2 regions of the Paraburkholderia tropica genome follow, and region 1 is predicted to be linked to the other one. Evidence: riboswitches for the same ligand, from Rfam matches in the RefSeq annotation. Region 1 holds a riboswitch; the other holds the start of a gene.
The links. Region 1 has a riboswitch for cobalamin ahead of cobW (cobalamin biosynthesis protein CobW). Riboswitches for the same ligand answer to the same signal wherever they lie in the genome.
Positions count from the first base shown of each region.

Region 2: linked by a shared signal. The riboswitch ahead of G5S35_RS26535 (TonB-dependent receptor) and the one ahead of cobW (cobalamin biosynthesis protein CobW) in region 1 are both predicted to bind cobalamin.

Region 1 is NZ_CP049135.1:830,478-838,886, forward strand. It holds gene cobN (cobaltochelatase subunit CobN) at 1-3,631, opposite strand, end outside; gene cobW (cobalamin biosynthesis protein CobW) at 3,663-4,748, opposite strand; cobalamin riboswitch at 5,022-5,294, opposite strand; gene G5S35_RS39500 (cobalamin biosynthesis protein) at 5,676-6,089, shown strand; gene cobO (cob(I)yrinic acid a,c-diamide adenosyltransferase) at 6,170-6,772, shown strand; gene G5S35_RS18595 (cobyrinic acid a,c-diamide synthase CobB) at 6,777-8,180, shown strand; gene bluB (5,6-dimethylbenzimidazole synthase) at 8,164-8,409, shown strand, end outside.
Region 2 is NZ_CP049136.1:670,905-679,313, reverse strand. It holds gene G5S35_RS26545 (ABC transporter substrate-binding protein) at 1-624, opposite strand, end outside; gene G5S35_RS26540 (ABC transporter ATP-binding protein) at 621-1,427, opposite strand; gene G5S35_RS26535 (TonB-dependent receptor) at 1,452-3,656, opposite strand; adenosylcobalamin (AdoCbl) riboswitch at 3,899-4,046, opposite strand; gene zigA (zinc metallochaperone GTPase ZigA) at 4,161-5,408, shown strand; gene G5S35_RS26525 (oxidoreductase) at 5,425-6,264, opposite strand; gene G5S35_RS26520 (AraC family transcriptional regulator) at 6,359-7,363, shown strand; gene G5S35_RS26515 (tannase/feruloyl esterase family alpha/beta hydrolase) at 7,457-8,409, opposite strand, start outside.

The sequences.
Region 1 (8,409 bases):
CATCGGCGACCAGCGCGTATTGATGATCGCCCACCACGCGCGCGGTCGCATCGTAACCAAACAGATAATCGACGGTCGCGGCCATTTCCGCCGCGCCCTTGTAGCCGTGCCGCTTCACGCCGTCGATCCACTTCGGATTGACCACGCGCGAACGGATCACGCGCGCGATCTCCTCGTGCAGCGGACGAATGCGCGGCGCGGCGGGATTGCTGTGGTCGGCGTGATAGAGCGTGGGCTGCGCCTGCGAGAAGTGGCGCGCGGCGGCGGCCATGCCGCCCTGGAACTGGTAGTAGTCGTTCGAGTCGAGCAGATCGTGCTCGCGGTTGTCCTGATTCTGCAGCACCACGTCGATGGTCGCGAGGCGCTTGCGGAACGCGTCGCGCGCCTCGTCGCCCGCGCTTTTCTGCGCGTAGGCGTAACCGCCCCACGCTTCGTAGGCCAGCGCGAGATCGGCGTCGCTCTGCCATTGCCGATGATCGATCATCGATTGCAGACCCGCGCCATACGCGCCGGGCTTCGCGCTGAACACGCGCCAGCCCGCGCGGCGACGCGCTTCGCCCGCCTCCATGCCGTCGGCGATCAAGGCGTCGCGCTCGCGCTGGATACGCGCACGCAGCGGGTTCAAATGCTCGGGCTCGTCGAGTTCGGCGACGGCCTGCACGGCGGCGTCGAACAGATGCATCACGTTGGGAAACGCGTCGCGGAAAAAGCCCGACACGCGCAGCGTCACGTCGATACGCGGACGATCGAGCGCTTCCACCGGCATGATCTCGAAGTCGATCACGCGCTGACTGCCCGCCGCCCACTTCGGCCGCGCGCCGATCAGCGCGAGCGCCTGGGCGATATCGTCGCCGCCGGTGCGCATCGTCGCCGTGCCCCAGACCGACAGCCCGATCGCGCGCGGATAATCGCCGTGCTCCTGCAGATGCCGCTCGATCAGTTGCTGCGCCGACTTCATGCCGAGCGACCAGGCCGCCTGCGTGGGCACCGCGCGCGTGTCGACCGAATAGAAGTTGCGCCCCGTCGGCAGCACGTCGGGACGGCCGCGCGACGGCGAACCGCTCGGGCCGGGCGGCACGAAACGGCCTTCGAAACCGCGCCGGAGCTGACGCAATTCTTCGTGGCCGCAGGCGTCGAGACGCGGCAGCACGTCGTCGCGCAGACGCGCGAGCACGCGCGCGGCTTGCGGCCAGACTTGCGGCCAGACTTGCGGCCAGACTTCGGCATCGATCTCCGCGCCTGCGTCGCCGCACACATGCGCGATGAAGCGCGCCGCCAGCATGTCGAGCCGCTCGCGCGTATCGCCCGCGTGACGCCACGGCGCGTCGCTGAGCTGCGCGAGCGCGTCGGCGCGCGGGCCGGTCCACGGCGCGGCCCAATCGACCGTCGCGGCATCGAGCAGATGATCGATGCGCAGATCGCGCGCAAGCGCATCGATCAGCCCAGCATTCGCGCCCTGCCCGTCGCCGCATGCGTAGCGGCCGAGCGCGAGCAGCGTGTCGCGCCGCTGCGTGCCTTGCGGCGACGCGCCGAACGTATGCAGCCCGTCGCGAATCTGCGCTTCCTTCAGCTCGCACAGATAGGCGTCGGCGCGCGTGAGCAGTGCGTCCTCGGCGTCGGCGCTGGTCGGCGCGTCGATGCTCAATTCCTCGTGCAGCTTGTGCTCGACAATCGTCGCGAGAATGGTTTTGCGCAGCAGCTTCGCGCGGCGCGGATCGACCATCAAGGCTTCGTAATACTCGTCGACCTGACGTTCGAGATCCTGCAACGGCCCGTAGTTTTCGGCGCGCGTGAGCGGCGGCATCAGGTGATCGACGATCACGGCCTGCGCGCGGCGCTTCGCCTGGCTGCCCTCGCCCGGATCGTTGACGATGAACGGATACAGATGCGGCAGCGGGCCGAGCACCATGTCGGGCCAGCACGTGTGCGCGAGCGCGACGCTCTTGCCCGGCAGCCATTCGAGATTGCCGTGCTTGCCGACGTGCGCGATCGCATCGATGCCGAAGCTCTCGCGCAGCCAGAAGTAGAACGCGAGATACGCGTGCGGCGGCACGAGGTCGGCGTCGTGATAGTTCGCGTAACTGTCGTCGCCGCGCGAACGCGACGGTTGAATGCCGACGAACACCTGGCCGCAGCGCCAGCCCGCAATCATGAAGCGTCCACGGCGCACGCCCGGGTCCTGCTCGGGCGCGCCCCAGCGCGCGATCAGCGCGTTTTGCGCCTCCGCGGGCAGTTGCGCGAAATAGCGCCGATAGTCGTCGAGCGCGAGACTCTGAAACGCGGGCCGCAGCGCACGCGTGTCGGGATCGTTGGTCACGCCCTGCGTGAGCGTGTCCATGAGCGCTTCGCCGTCCTCGGGCAGCTCGGCGACGCGATAGCCTTCGTCGCGCAACATGCGCAGGATGTTCACCACCGACGCAGGCGTATCGAGCCCCACGCCGTTGCCGATGCGCCCTTCGCTCATCGGATAGTTGGCGAGCACGAGCGCGAGTTTTTTCTGCGCGTTCGGCTGCGTGCGCAGGTGGCACCAGCGGCGCGCGAGTTCGGCCACGAAAGCCACGCGCTCCGCATCGGGCTGATAGCGCACCACGTCGACCTGCGTGTGCTTGCAGTGATACGCGAGACCCTTGAAGCTGATCGCGCGCGTAATCACGCGGCCATCCACTTCCGGCAGCGCGATATGCATGGCGATGTCGCGCGAATTCAGGCCGTGATTGTCCTTGACCCAGTCGTCGCGATTGCCGCCGCTCAGGATCACCTGCAACACCGGTGCGTCGCCCGCGAGCGCGAGCGGTTCGGGGTCGTCGAGCGCCGAGGCCGCGAACGCCGTGGTGTTGAGCACGAGCGCGATGTCGTGTTCGGCCGCGAGACGGTCGAGCACGTCGCGGCTGATCGCGTCCTTGAGCGAGGTGATGGCAAGCGGCAGCGGATTGAGTCCGCGCGCGAGCAGCGCATCGATCAGCGCATCGAACGCGGCCGTGTTCGCGGCCTGCAGATGCGCCTTGTAAAACAGGATCGCGACGACGGGCGCGCCGGGTGTCCAGCGCGCGCGCCAGTCGTCGACGGTGGCCACGTCGCGCGCCGGATGATAGATCGCGGCGGCGGGCAGCACGACCGGCGGCGCCGGCTCGCGGCCCCAGTCGAACGCGCGCCACGCGAGCGCGCGCAGAAAACCTTCGGCATTCGCCGCGCCGCCTTCGCGCAGATAGCGCCACAAAAGACGGCAAAAATCCGGCTCGGCGCGACTCCTGGCGATCAGGTTCGGGTCTTCCTGCAAGTCGCCCGAGAACATCGCGAGCAGTTGCCCGCGCTGCTGCGCGAGCGACACGACCTGCTCGATGCCGTACGGCCAGTAGGCTTCGCCGCCCAGATGATCGACCACGACCACACGCGCATGCCTGAGCACGTCGTCGATATAAAAATCGACCGACGCGTTCTGGCGCAGATAGGTGACGTTCGCGAGCCGCACGCCCGGAAAACCTTCGGGCAGGCGCGGCACGACGCTCGCCAGCAGCGCGAGCGTGGTGTCCGCCGAACTCAGTACGACGATCTCGGCGGGCTGTTGATCGATGCGGATCACGCCCTGCGTGTCGTCGACGAAACCGCCCGGCGTGGTGCGCAGCAAATGCATGGGTGTCGCTCGTTGAACTGCGTGCTCGGTGTTATTGCGCGGATGCGGTTTGCGCCGCGGCCAGCGCCGCGTCGAACGCGCCTTGCAGCGCGGCGGCGTCGAGCTCCTCGCCGATCAGCACGAAGCGGCTCGCGAGTGGCTGCGCCGCGCTTTCCTGCACGTTCCAGCGGCGATCGAAATAGCTGTCGAAGCGGCGGCCCACGCCCTGAATCACGAGGCGCATCGGCGCGCCCGGCAGCGCGGCGAAACCCTTCACGCGATAGATCGTGTGCGTATCGACGAGCGTTTGCAGCGCCGCGACCGCCGCGTCGCGCGACGACACCTGCGCCTCGACCACGACGGAATCGAACTCGTCGTGATGATGATCGGCGTCGTCGGCGGAACCGTGGTGATCGTGGCGCAGATGAATGCTTTCCTCCGACGCGGCTTCGAGACCGAGCAGCGTGTGCAGGTCGAGCTTGCCGTGCTGCGCGCGCACGATCTTCACCTGCGGCGGCAGTTCTTCGCGCAGCTCCTCGATGAGCGCGTCCTGCGCGGCGGCGTCGATCAGATCGGTCTTGTTCAGGATGACGAGATCGGCGGCCGACAGCTGGTCTTCGAACAGTTCGTGCAGCGGCGATTCGTGATCGAGATTCGGATCGGCCTTGCGCTGCGCATCGACGGCTTGCGGGTTGTCCGCGAACTGGCCGCTCGCGGCGGCGGGACCGTCGACCACCGTCACGACCGCGTCGACGGTGAAGGCGTTGCGGATCGACGGCCAGTTGAACGCCTGCACGAGCGGCTTGGGCAGCGCGAGGCCCGAGGTTTCGATCAGCACGTGGTCGATGTCGGCGCGGCGTTCGAGCAGTTGCTCCATCACCGGGAAGAATTCTTCCTGCACGGTGCAGCAGAGGCAGCCGTTGGCGAGTTCGTAGAGCTGGCCTTCCGTTTCGTTGCCGTTCTCGTCGCAACCGATGCCGCAGCCGCGCAGGATTTCGCCGTCGATACCCAGTTCGCCGAATTCGTTGACGATGACCGCGACGCGCAGGCCGCCTGCGTGCTGAAGAATGTGGCGCAACAGCGTGGTTTTGCCGCTGCCGAGGAAGCCCGTGACGATGGTGACGGGGATTTTGCGCATCTGCATGAGGAAGCTCCTTCGGCGCATGGGCCGCAGGTGAGGTGCGCCGCGCCGTGCGCGTCGCGCGTGAGCGTCCTGGCGGGTGGGTCGTCGCGTGGCGTGCATGACGGCACATGCAATCAGCGTAGTTCGCGACGTGCGCGAAGCACAGGATCGCGGCGCGCTGCATGACGCCATCGGTAACGATACGGACGATACAACCGGTCTGGACGCGCCACGGGCGAGGCCCGGCATGACGCAGAAATCATGGACGCGGCGCCGCAACCCCGCAGCGCGCGTCCCGCGTATCTGGCCGGTATCCGGACTGACGAGTCACGCCGCTTCGCCTTCCCGCGCGGCGCGCCATTCAGGCGCGCGTCGCACAGTGGCCATGCATGCGGCGCATGCGATGAAGCGGCTTGCATCGACCTTGCGGACGATGCGCTCGTTGTACCGTTGCGGGTGCAGTTCAGGTTGGCCGTGCCCGTGGCGGGATGGCTCCCTGATTCCCGTTTAACTGCGTGCGAAACGTACGCGTACGCGAGCACCAGAGTGCGTGCGAGTGTAGGCGCGGGTGCGCTGCGCGTCAACCTGGACGGGCGACGGGCGCGGGCCATTGCGGCGATGGGCGGTGTCTGTGCGGTGTCTGTGCGGTGTCCGTGCGGTGTCCGTGCGGTGTCCTTGTGGCATGCGGGCGGCGCCGGTTCCGTGCGCGTTCCGGATCGTTTCGCCCAGGCCGGCTGGAGCCGCGAGGCCGCCTGTCCGAGCCGCGAGGCGCGAAATGCCTGTGCTATCGTATGCGCGAATTTACGCCGTTTTCGGCCGATTTCCGCTTTTTCCACGCATTACGCCCCCGACTTTCCGCGCTCCGTGACTCCCGCCCCGCCCGCCGACTGCTTGCCCGATGCCGCCCCGGCAGCGGACAATGCGGCGCCGCTCGCCCAGGCGATCGCGCTCGCGATCGGCATCGGCTGTCGCCAGGGCGTCTCGGTTGCGCAGATCGAGGCCGCCGTGCAAGCCGCGCTCGGCGCGTGGCCGCTCGCGAACGTGCGCGCCGTGGCGACGCTCGATGCGAAAACCGCCGAGCCCGCGTTGCGCGCGTTTTGCGCGGCGCACGGGCTGCCGTTGCGGGGATTCACGCGCGAGCAGGTGCAGGCGACGGCGCGGCAAGCGGCATCGGCATCGGATTCGATGGCGGATTCGGCTCCGAGCGCGGCGGCGCTGGCGCGTTTCGGCGTGCCGGGCGTGTGCGAACCGTGCGCGCGTCTCGCGGCCGATGGCGGCGCGCTGCTACGCGGCAAGCTCGCGCTCGACGGCGTGACGGTGGCGCTCGCCGCCATCGCGCCCGATACACGACGCTGATGCAGGACGCCCGACGCCCGCATCGCAAGAACACGCATCACCCGACACTCATTGCATTCACAACAGGACGCTTCGCGACGATGAAAACCGACCCGGAATCGCACCAACGCATGACCCAGCGCCGCCGCGAAGGCCACGAAAAAAAGCAGGCCGCCGCGACGCACGAAAAAGGCCTCTTGATCGTCAATACCGGCAACGGCAAGGGCAAGAGCACGGCGGCCTTCGGCATGGCCGTGCGCGTGCTCGGCCACGGCATGAAGCTCGGCGTCGTGCAGTTCATCAAGGGCGCGCTGCACACGTCCGAACGCGACTTTCTCGCCAGCGTCGCGCACTGCGACTTCGTCACGATGGGTGACGGCTACACCTGGAACACGCAGAACCGCGACGCCGATATCGCCACCGCGCGCAAGGGCTGGGACGCCGCGAAGCGCATGATCGAGAGCGGCGAATACGGCATGGTGATCCTCGACGAACTGAACACCGTGCTCAAGTACGAATATCTGCCGCTCGACGAAGTGCTCGGCGTGCTGACCGCGCGCGGGCCGATGCAGCACGTCGTCGTCACGGGCCGTCACGCCGCCGACGAAATGATCGAAGCCGCCGACCTCGTCACCGAAATGCGCCTCGTGAAGCATCCGTATCGCGAGCAGGGCGTGAAGGCGCAAAAGGGCGTGGAGTTCTGACGCGATGAACGCGACGGCGACGAAGACGAAGACGGCGGCGCGCGTGGCCTGCCCCGCGCTCTTCATCAGCGCGCCCGCCTCGGGCCAGGGCAAGACCACGCTCACGGCAGGGCTCGCGCGTCTGCACCGGCGTGCCGGGCGGCGCGTGCGCGTGTTCAAGACCGGCCCCGACTTTCTCGATCCGATGATTCTCGAGCGCGCGAGCGGCGCGCCCGTGTTCTCGCTCGACCTGTGGATGGTCGGCGAAACGGGCTGCCGCGCGCTGCTCGCGCAGGCCGCGCAGGAAGCCGACCTGATCCTGATCGAAGGCGTGATGGGCCTGTTCGACGGCACGCCCAGCAGCGCCGATCTCGCCGCCACGTTCGGCGTGCCGGTGGCCGCCGCGATCTCCGCGAAGTCGATGGCGCAGACCTTCGGCGCGATTGCGTTCGGCCTCGCGCGCTTTCGCGCCGACGTGCCGTTTCACGGCGTGCTCGCCAATCACGTCGGCTCGCCGCGCCACGCACAGATGTTGCAGGAAGCGCTGCCGGCCGATATCCGCTGGCTCGGCCACGTCGCCAGCGACGCGGCCTTCGCGCTGCCCGAGCGTCATCTGGGCCTGCATCGCGCCGACGAAATCGGCGACCTCGACGCGCGCATCGAACGCGCCGCCGACGCGCTCGAAGCCACCGCGCTCGCCGCCCTGCCGCCCGCCGTCGAATTCGCGCTGCCCGACGTTGCGTCCGACGTTGAATCCGGCGAGGCGTCCGACCTTGAATCCGATGCCGACGCCAACGCCGCGTCCGCGCGCGCGCCGCGCCTGCTCGACGGCCTGCACATCGCGATCGCGCGCGACGCCGCGTTTTCGTTCATCTATCCCGCGAATCTCGCGCTGCTCGAAACGCTGGGCGCGCGCCTGAGCTTCTTCTCGCCGCTCGCCGACGAAGCCGCGCCCGCCGACGCCGACGCCCTCTATCTGCCCGGCGGCTATCCCGAACTGCACGCGGCCACGCTCGCGGCCAACGCGCGCTGCGCGCAGTCGCTGCGCGCGCACGTCGCCGCGCAGCGACCGCTCGTCGCCGAATGCGGCGGCATGCTTTATCTGCTCGAAACGCTCACGTCCGCCGACGGCGCGTGCACGCCGATGCTCGGCCTGCTGCCCGGCGCGGCGGTCATGCAAAAGCGCTTCGCCGCGCTCGGCATGCAGCGTCTCGACAGCGCGCGCCACGGCACGCTCACGGGCCACACGTTCCACTACTCGCGCGTGAGCACGCCGCTCGACGCCGAGCTGCACGCGCGCCACGCGCACACCGGCGCGGCGGGCGAGCCGGTCTATCGGCACGGCACGATCGTCGCGACTTATATGCACGCCTACTGGCCTTCCAATCCGGCCTTCGCAGCCGCACTTTTCCATGGCACAGCCCTTTGACGAAGCCGAACGCGCGGCGGTCTACCGCGCGATCTACGAACGGCGCGACATGCGCCACTTCGCGCCCGGTCCCGTCGATCCGGCGACGCTGACGCGTCTGCTCGACGCCGCGCATCACGCGCCGAGCGTCGGCTTCATGCAGCCGTGGCGCATCGTGCGCATCACCGACGCGGCCGTGCGCGCGCAGTTGCAGGACGCCGTCGAGCGCGAGCGCCTCGCGACCGCCGAC
Region 2 (8,409 bases), on a different replicon from region 1:
GCTGTCGTAGACGAGTACGCGCGGCGTCGTCTGCGTGTTGGCATTCAGCACGCGGCGCACATCGGCGACGCGCGATTGCATCGACGCGATCAGCATCCGTGCGCGCGCCTCGACATCGAAAATCGCGCCGAGGTTGCGCAGGTCGTTATAGACATCGTCGAGCGAAGCGGCCGGTCGCGGCATCACATGCGAGCACGATTCCGTGAGTTCATAGGTGGCGATATTGAAGCGCGCGAGCGTTTGCGGCGTGATCGGGCCGCCCACGCGCATGCCGTAATTCCAGCCCGCCACGTAGAGATCGGCGTGCGCGGCAGCGAGCGTTTCGAGCGACGGATAGCGGCGCGCGAGTTCGGGCAGACCGAGCAGCGCGGCCTGCAACGCGGGGTCCGCCGTCTTCCAGCCGCTGATGCCGGTAAAGCCCGCCATGCGCGTGCGCAGACCGAGCGCGAGCATCATCTCCGTGAGATTCACGTCGTTGCTCACGGCGCGCGCGGGCATCTGCGTGAACGTCACGTCGCGATTGCAACTGCGCACCGTGACGGGATAGTGGCCCGCGTGCGCGGCCGCGCTCGCGCACGCGAGCAGCAGCGCGACAGCGGCGCGCAAACCTCGGTTCATTTTCATGCGTTCGACTCCGAATGCGTGGTGATCAACGTGACGCGCGGCCCGCCCGTCACCGGATGGCGATCGACGATCGCATCGACGCCATAAACGCGCTTGAGCAGCGCTTCGGTCAGCACCTGGTCCGGCGTGCCGCGCGCGACGATCTCGCCCGCGTCGATCACGAACAGCCGGTCGCAGAACGCGGCGGCGAGATTGAGATCGTGGATCGTCGCGAGCGTCGTGATGCGCTGACGCTTCACGAGCGCGAGCAAATCGATCTGATGGCGTGGATCGAGATGGTTGGTGGGTTCGTCGAGCATCAGCACGCGCGGCGCCTGTACGAGCGCACGCGCGAGCAGCGCGCGCTGGCGCTCGCCGCCCGACAGCGTGGCGAAGGGCCGTGTGCGTGCGTGGGCGAGCCCGACGTCGAGCAGCGCGCGCTCGATGCGTTCGCGGTCCTCGGCCGTTTCGCCCGCGAGCGCGCGTTGATGCGGCGTGCGTCCCATCGCGACGACTTCCGCGACGCTCAGGCCGAAATCATCGGGCGCGTCCTGCAGCAGCACCGCGATGCGCTGCGCGCTCCAGCGCGCGCTCTGCGCCCAGACGTCGTCGCCGTCGAGCGTGATCGCGCCGCGCTGCGGCTTCGCGTAACGAAACGCGCAACGCAGCAGGCTGGTTTTGCCGCTGCCGTTCGGCCCGATCAGACCGACGAATTCGCCGGGCTTCACGTCGACGTCGATGGCGTGCAGCAGCGCACGCGCGCCGCGTTCGCCGCGTTCATCGTGTGGCGACCAGTCGAGTCCGTCGATCTGCAATGACGTCATAATTCGGCATCCTGAGGAAATGAATCAGAAACTCAACGTGGCCGTGACCCAGCCCGAACGCGGCGCGCCCAGCAGCCATTGGCCGCCGTCGTTCTGCGTCGTCACCGCGTAGGTGCGGTTCGTGAGATTGCGCAGATAGAGCGCGAGCGTGAGGTTGCGCGTAGCGCGCCACGACGCCGAGGCGTCGATCAGCGTGTAGCTCGGAATCGACACGGTGTTCGCCGTATCGCCGTAACGGCGGCCCACGTAATGCACGCCCGCGCCCGCGCGCCAGCCCGGCATGAAGGCCCAGTCGAGCCACACGTTCGCGGTCTGCTCGGGAATGTTGTACGGCACGTTGCCCGCGCGCGACACGCTCTGGCCATTCACGCTTTCGTTGAAATCGTCGTAACGCGCGCGCAGGAACGAGGCGTTCGCGTCGATCGACCAGCCGCCGCCCAATTGCAGCGCGCCCGTCCATTCCACGCCGCGCGACGACTGCTTGCCGACCTGCTGCGTGAGATCGGGATTCGACGGATCGGTGCTCAGGAGATCGCGCTTGACGATCTGATAGAACGCGAGCGTCCACGACGCGCGGCCGCCCCACCACTGCTGCTTGACGCCCGCTTCCCATTGTTCGCCGTTGGCGAGAGAGAAGTTGCTGCTCGACTTCGAGAGCGTGACGAGCGAGCCCACGCCCTCGGCGCCCGTGGTGTATTGCGCGTAGACCGAGAGATCCGGCGTGAGCGAGAACACGAGGCCGGTGCGCCAGCCCGTGTGCGCGAAGGTGCGATCGAACGACGACGCGGGACCGCTGACCGTCGCGAAGGTATCGCGGTGATAGTCGATATGGTCGTAGCGCAGGCCCGCGATCCACGCGAGGCGGTCGGTCAGTTCAAGGCGGTTTTCGGCGTACACGGACGCCTGGCGCGTGCTGGTGCGAAATTGCGGCACGGTCGGATCGGGGCTCGAAAACACGCCCGGATCGAAGCCGTATTGCGGCACGATCGACGAGCCGTCGTAGGGAGAATTGCTGGTGTCGAGAAACGAAATCTGATTGAAATCCGCGCCCACGACGAGGCGGTCCTGGCGGCCGAGCAGATGGCCGTCGAAGGTCGCGTCGAGCGTATCGCCGACCTGCCGTTCGTGATGGAGGATTTCGAGGTAATCGCTGCGCTGCACGTTGCCGTCGCCCATCAGCGTGTAGCTTTCGCTGTCGCGCCAGTGACGGTTCGTGACCAGATAGTAGAGCTGGTTGCGCACGGTGATGCCGGGCGCGGCGCGCCATTGCGTGTTCAGGCGCGTCCACTGGTCGAAGTACGCGATCGACGCATTGCCGACGTTGTAGTTCTGGCGTTCGAGCGCGGGATCGAGCTGACCGTCCGTCACCGGCACGCCGAAATAACGCGCGGGCATTTGCCGGCCGTAGTCGTAATCGAGCGTGAACGAGAGACGCGGATTCACGTCCAGACGCAGCGCGCCGCCGAGCGCGGTCGTGTGCGATTCACCGCGCGGCAGCCAGCCGTTGTTCCGGTCGTCGGCGAGATAGAAGCGGTAGGAAAGCATCGGGCCGAGCGCGCCGGTCGTGTCGAGCGCCACGCGTTTTTCGCCATAGGTGCCCGCGCCGAGCTGGATCGTCGTCGCATCGTCGCGTTGCGGCGCTTTCGGCACGACGTTGATGACGCCGCCGATGCCGCCTTCGCCGTAGAGCACGGTGGCCGGGCCGCGCAGCACTTCGATGCGTTCCGCCGACCACGTGTCGAACGGGAACGACACGGTGCCCGCGCCCGCGTACATGCGCAGGCCGTCGTAAAGCGTGGTCACCGATTCGGGGCCGCTGAAGCCGCGCACCGAGACCGAGGTGCCGCCGTTGCCGGGCGCGGCGTCGGTGGCGAAACCGGCGGCGCGCGTGACGGCCTGGGTCACGTTGTTGTCGCCGCGCGCGCTCAGTTGCGCGCTGCCGATGGCGTCGACGCTTGCGGGCGTGTCGAGGCTGGAAAGGCCGAGGCGGCTGCCGGTGGTGAGCGGCGTGGCGAGGTCCGGCTTGCCGGACGACGCGGTTTGCGACGACGCGGCGTTCACGCGCACGGCGGGCAAGGTCGATGGCGAAGCGGTTGAAGACGCGGCGTCGGCGGATGAAGCGCTGTCGCTTTGCGCGAAAACGTGAGCGGCGTGAGCGAGGCAGGAGCAGGCGAAGGTGCCGTGCACGGCGAAGCGCCGCGCGCGCGAAAGCGGTGTGGATACGTCCATGCTTATACGGTGTGCGTTGTTGTTATGCGAGGTGTGCGGGGCGCGCGGCGTGCGAGCGCGTACGCAGGCCCGCGTCGAGGCGATCGACGCGAAAGCGAAAAGCGGGCAGCGAAACGGAGTGCGACGGAGCGACGAACGCCTAGCGGACCAACGTCAAGCCGATGCCGACGCGCGAATGAACGTTCGAGACGAGGAACGGGCGGCGAGCGAACGCGCGCCGCGAGGTGTCCGGTGCAGACATGCTGATTTCTCCAGGGGTTTCGCGCCCCGAAAATGCGATTGATGTGCGCCGATGCCCAGGTCTGACTTTCGGCGCGAAGGCCGATCACAGTGGCGCGACCGCGCTGGATTTGCACCAGCTTCCGGACATGGCGACAGAATTGTAAGGCACGCGGCCCGCCCGGAGGCCCGATTCCGTCGTTGCTGGCTTCGTAGAGAATGTTATAACATAACAATTATTCGGGCTAGCGCCCCGATCCCCACACTCGTCGAAGGAGTCATCCGATGGATTCACGCTTGCCGGTCACCGTGCTGTCCGGTTTTCTGGGCGCGGGCAAGACCACGCTGCTCAACCACATCCTGAACAACCGCGAAGGGCGGCGCGTCGCGGTCATCGTCAACGATATGAGCGAGGTGAACATCGACGCCGCGCTCGTGCGCAACGGCGGCGCGGAACTCTCGCGTACCGACGAAAAGCTCGTGGAAATGAGCAACGGCTGCATCTGCTGCACGCTGCGCGAGGATCTGCTGCTCGAAGTGAACCGGCTTGCGCGCGAAGGGCGCTTCGATCAGCTCGTGATCGAATCGACGGGGATTTCGGAGCCGCTGCCGGTGGCGGAAACCTTCACGTTCGCGGACGAAAGCGGCCAGAGTCTTTCGGACGTCGCGCGTCTCGACACGATGGTGACGGTGGTCGACGCGTTCAATTTCCTGCGCGACTACGGCTCGCAGGACAGCCTGCAGACGCGCGGCGAATCGCTCGGCGACGAGGACACGCGCACGGTCGTCGATCTGCTGATCGAGCAGGTCGAGTTCTGCGATGCGATCGTGCTCAACAAGGTCGATCTGATCGACGACGCGGGGCTCGAACGGCTGACGGCGATCCTGCGGCGGCTCAATCCGCGTGCGCGCATCGAGGTCGCGGAATTCGGCCGCGTGCCGCTCGATCGCGTGCTCGATACGCGTCTGTTCGATTTCGAGGAAGCGTCGAAAGCGCCGGGCTGGCTCGCGGAGCTGCGCGGTGAGCACACGCCGGAAACCGAGGAATACGGCATCACCAGTTTCGTGTGGCGCGCGCGCAGGCCGCTGCATCCGCAGCGTTTCTGGGCGTTGATCAATTCGGAATGGCCGGGCGTGGTGCGCTCGAAAGGCTTTTTCTGGCTCGCGAGCCGGCCGACGCACGCGGCGTCGTGGTCGCAGGCGGGCGCGGTGTGCCGGCACGGCATGGCAGGGTTGTGGTGGGCCGCGGTGCCGAAGCATCGCTGGCCGACCGATGAGGAGTCGCTCGAATTCATCGAAGGCAACTGGGACGAGACAGTGGGCGACGCGCGCCAGGAACTCGTGCTGATCGGCATGGAGATGGACGAAGCGGGCTTGCGCGCGCGGCTCGATGCCTGTCTGCTCACCGACGCCGAAATGGCCGAAGGGCCGCAGGCGTGGATCGCATATCGCGATCCGTTCCCCGCATGGAGCGACAACGGCGCCGATGAAGCGGACGCCGCCGACGCAGACGCAGACGAACTGCGCGCGTAGATCGCGCGCGTTTCGTTTAACTGTCCGATGCGTCCGTCGAGATCGTCACGCTTTCCCACGCGGCGATCTCCTTTTCGAACGCGGCGAGCTTGCCGCGCACGAGACCGAGCGCGTCGGAGCCCAGCAACAGATGCGCGGGCGGCGTCTCGGACTCGATCGCGACGAGCATCGCACGCGCCGCCTTGCGCGGATCGCCGAGTTGCTTGCCGCTCTTTTCCACGCGCGCCTGGCGGATCGGATCGAAGATCGCGTCGTAATCGGCGATTGCGCGCGGCGTGCGCTGCATCGAGCGGCCCGCCCAATCCGTGCGGAACGAACCCGGCGCGACCGCCGTGACCGCGATGCCGAGCGGCGCGACTTCCTTGCCCAGCGACTCGGAAATGCCTTCGAGCGCGAACTTGCTGCCGCAGTAATAAGTGATGCCCGGCATCGTGATGTGGCCGCCCATCGACGTGATGTTCAGGATGTGGCCGCGGCGACGCGCGCGCATGAAGGGCAGCACCGCCTTCATCATGGCGACCGCGCCGAATACGTTGACGTCGAATTGCTGGCGCATTGCTTCGAGCGACGATTCTTCCATCACGCCCTCGTGGCCGTAACCGGCGTTGTTGACGAGCACGTCGATGGGGCCGACGCCCGATTCGATCTCTGCGACGACGGCGTCGATTGCGTCGAAGTGGGTAACGTCGAGCACGCGCGCCACGGCCCGTGCGTGCAGCGTCTCGAACTCGCTCTGCGCCTGCGCGCTGCGCACCGTGCCGACGACCGTGTGACCCGCCGCGAGCGCCTCTTGCGCGAGGGCGCGACCAAAACCGCTGCTAACGCCCGTGATGAGCAGAATTTTGCTGGATGCCATTTGCGTTTCTCCCGGTTGGTGACTGATGCATGCATACTAGTCTTGATACCGAGACCGGCTAAGGCCCAATTCCAGAATATTCTTGCCTGAAACTATGAATGCCAAGCGCACCCCGTCCCGCAAGACCGAGCCGGTCGGCGCGGCTGAATGTAGCGAGCAACGCACCCAGGAACGCATCCAGAAACGCACGATCGCGTTGCTGCGCGCCCTCGCGCCCGACGAAGGCTACAACCTCACCGCGTTGCCGAGTGTGCGCGTCCTGCGCTCGAACCGGCCGCTCGCGCGCACGCCGGTGCTCTACGATCCGGGTATCGTGATCGTCTGCCAGGGCCGCAAGCGCGGCTATTTCGGCGATCAACTTTATCTTTACGACGAACGCCATTACTTGGCCGTCTCCGTGCCGGTGCCGTTCAATATGGAAACCGAGGCGAGCGAGGCGCGCCCGCTGCTCGCGCTGTATCTGCACCTCGACTTCACGCTGGCCGCGGAACTGGCGATGCAGATCGACCGCGCGGGCCCGGCCGAACCGGTGCAGCCGCCGCAAAGCATGATGTCGACGCCGATGGACGATGCGATGCAATCCTCCGTGCTGCGGTTTCTCGAAGCGTTGCATCGTCCGCTCGAAGCCGCCGTGCTGGGGCCGAACCTGTTGCGCGAACTGTATTTCCGCGTGCTCACGGGCGCGCAAGGCAGCTCGATGCGCGAGGCGCTGTCGACGCGCGGGCAGTTCGGGCGCATCGGCAAATCGCTGCGGCTGATCCACGCCGGTTATGCGCAGGACCTCGACGTGACGCGACTGGCCGAGGAAGCGGGCATGAGCGTGCCGAGCTTCCACAGTCACTTCAAGGCCGTCACGCAGGTTTCGCCGATGCAGTATGTGAAGTCGACGCGGCTGCATCAGGCGCGTCTGCTGATGGTGCGCCAGGATCTGACCGCGGAAGCCGCGTGTCATGCGGTCGGTTATACGAGCGCGTCGCAGTTCAGTCGCGAATTCAAGCGCCTGTTTGGTTTGTCGCCGGCCGCGGAAACGAAGCGCATGCGCGAGAGTTTCTCGATTCCCGAGGCGTTCGACGATGCGGTCTTCGTGTCGTCGCATTGAAGCCGACGCACGCAACGGCTTGAACGACGAATCGCCGGACCGGCACAACCGCACCGGTCCGGCGATTCGATTTACGAAGATTTAGCGCGAGAATTACGGCGCCGCGACCCCGAGCATTGTCGGCGTGTACGAGGTGTAGAAGCTCGAACCGGCCCAGCTATGCGTCGGCTCGTTGTAGAGCGCCGCGCCTTGCGTCCAGTTCGCGCCGTTGTGCCAGTCGCCGCTGCCCGCATACTGCGCGACGGCCGGATACGGATACACCGGACGGCTCGCCGTGACCGCGTTCGACGAATCGGTCTGGTACGTCATCACCGCGTTCGGCGCCGTACCGTGCTCGGCCCAGGCCGTGATCTGCGAAACGAGGTCGATGTTCGGGAAGCCTTCGCCGCCGCCGCAATGACCCACGCCCGGCACCAGATACAGCCGCGCGAAATCGTTCACGGTCAATGCGCCCATCGTGTTCTGCATCGCTTCGTAATACTGGATCGTGAACAGCGGCGAGATATGCTGATCGGCCCAGCCGTGCCACAGAATCAGCTTGCCGCCCGCCTTGTTGAAGGCCGAGAGATCGGGATTCGTCGCGTCGTTCAGCGGGTGATTCGCCTGCAGATAGTTCGTGTAGAAACTCGCGTCCTTGTAGCCGAAGGTGTCGACGGTCGGCATCGTCGGCGAGCCGGTGAAGATCAGGTTGTACGCACCCGAGACGATCATGTAGCTGAAGAGGCTCGTCACGGGCACAGGCGCGTCCGTCGAATTCGTGGTCGGCACTTCGACGCCCACCCAGTTTTCTTCCGAGCCAGGTTGTGGCGATCCGGCCAGCATGCGCTCGCCCGTGGTGGCGTCGACGGGGCCGCCGTAGATCTTGCTCGCGGTGCTCACTTCGGCGGCGGTCAGGCAGTTGCTGGTGCTGGTCGCGCCGCTCGCGCATTGAATCGATGCGGGGTCGAAGTTGCAGGTGCGCGGATCGGCGATCAAGCCGTCGGGCACGCCTGCCTGTCCGCCGCATGCGGCCACGACGGCCTTGTGCAGCACGAGCGCCTTGTCGG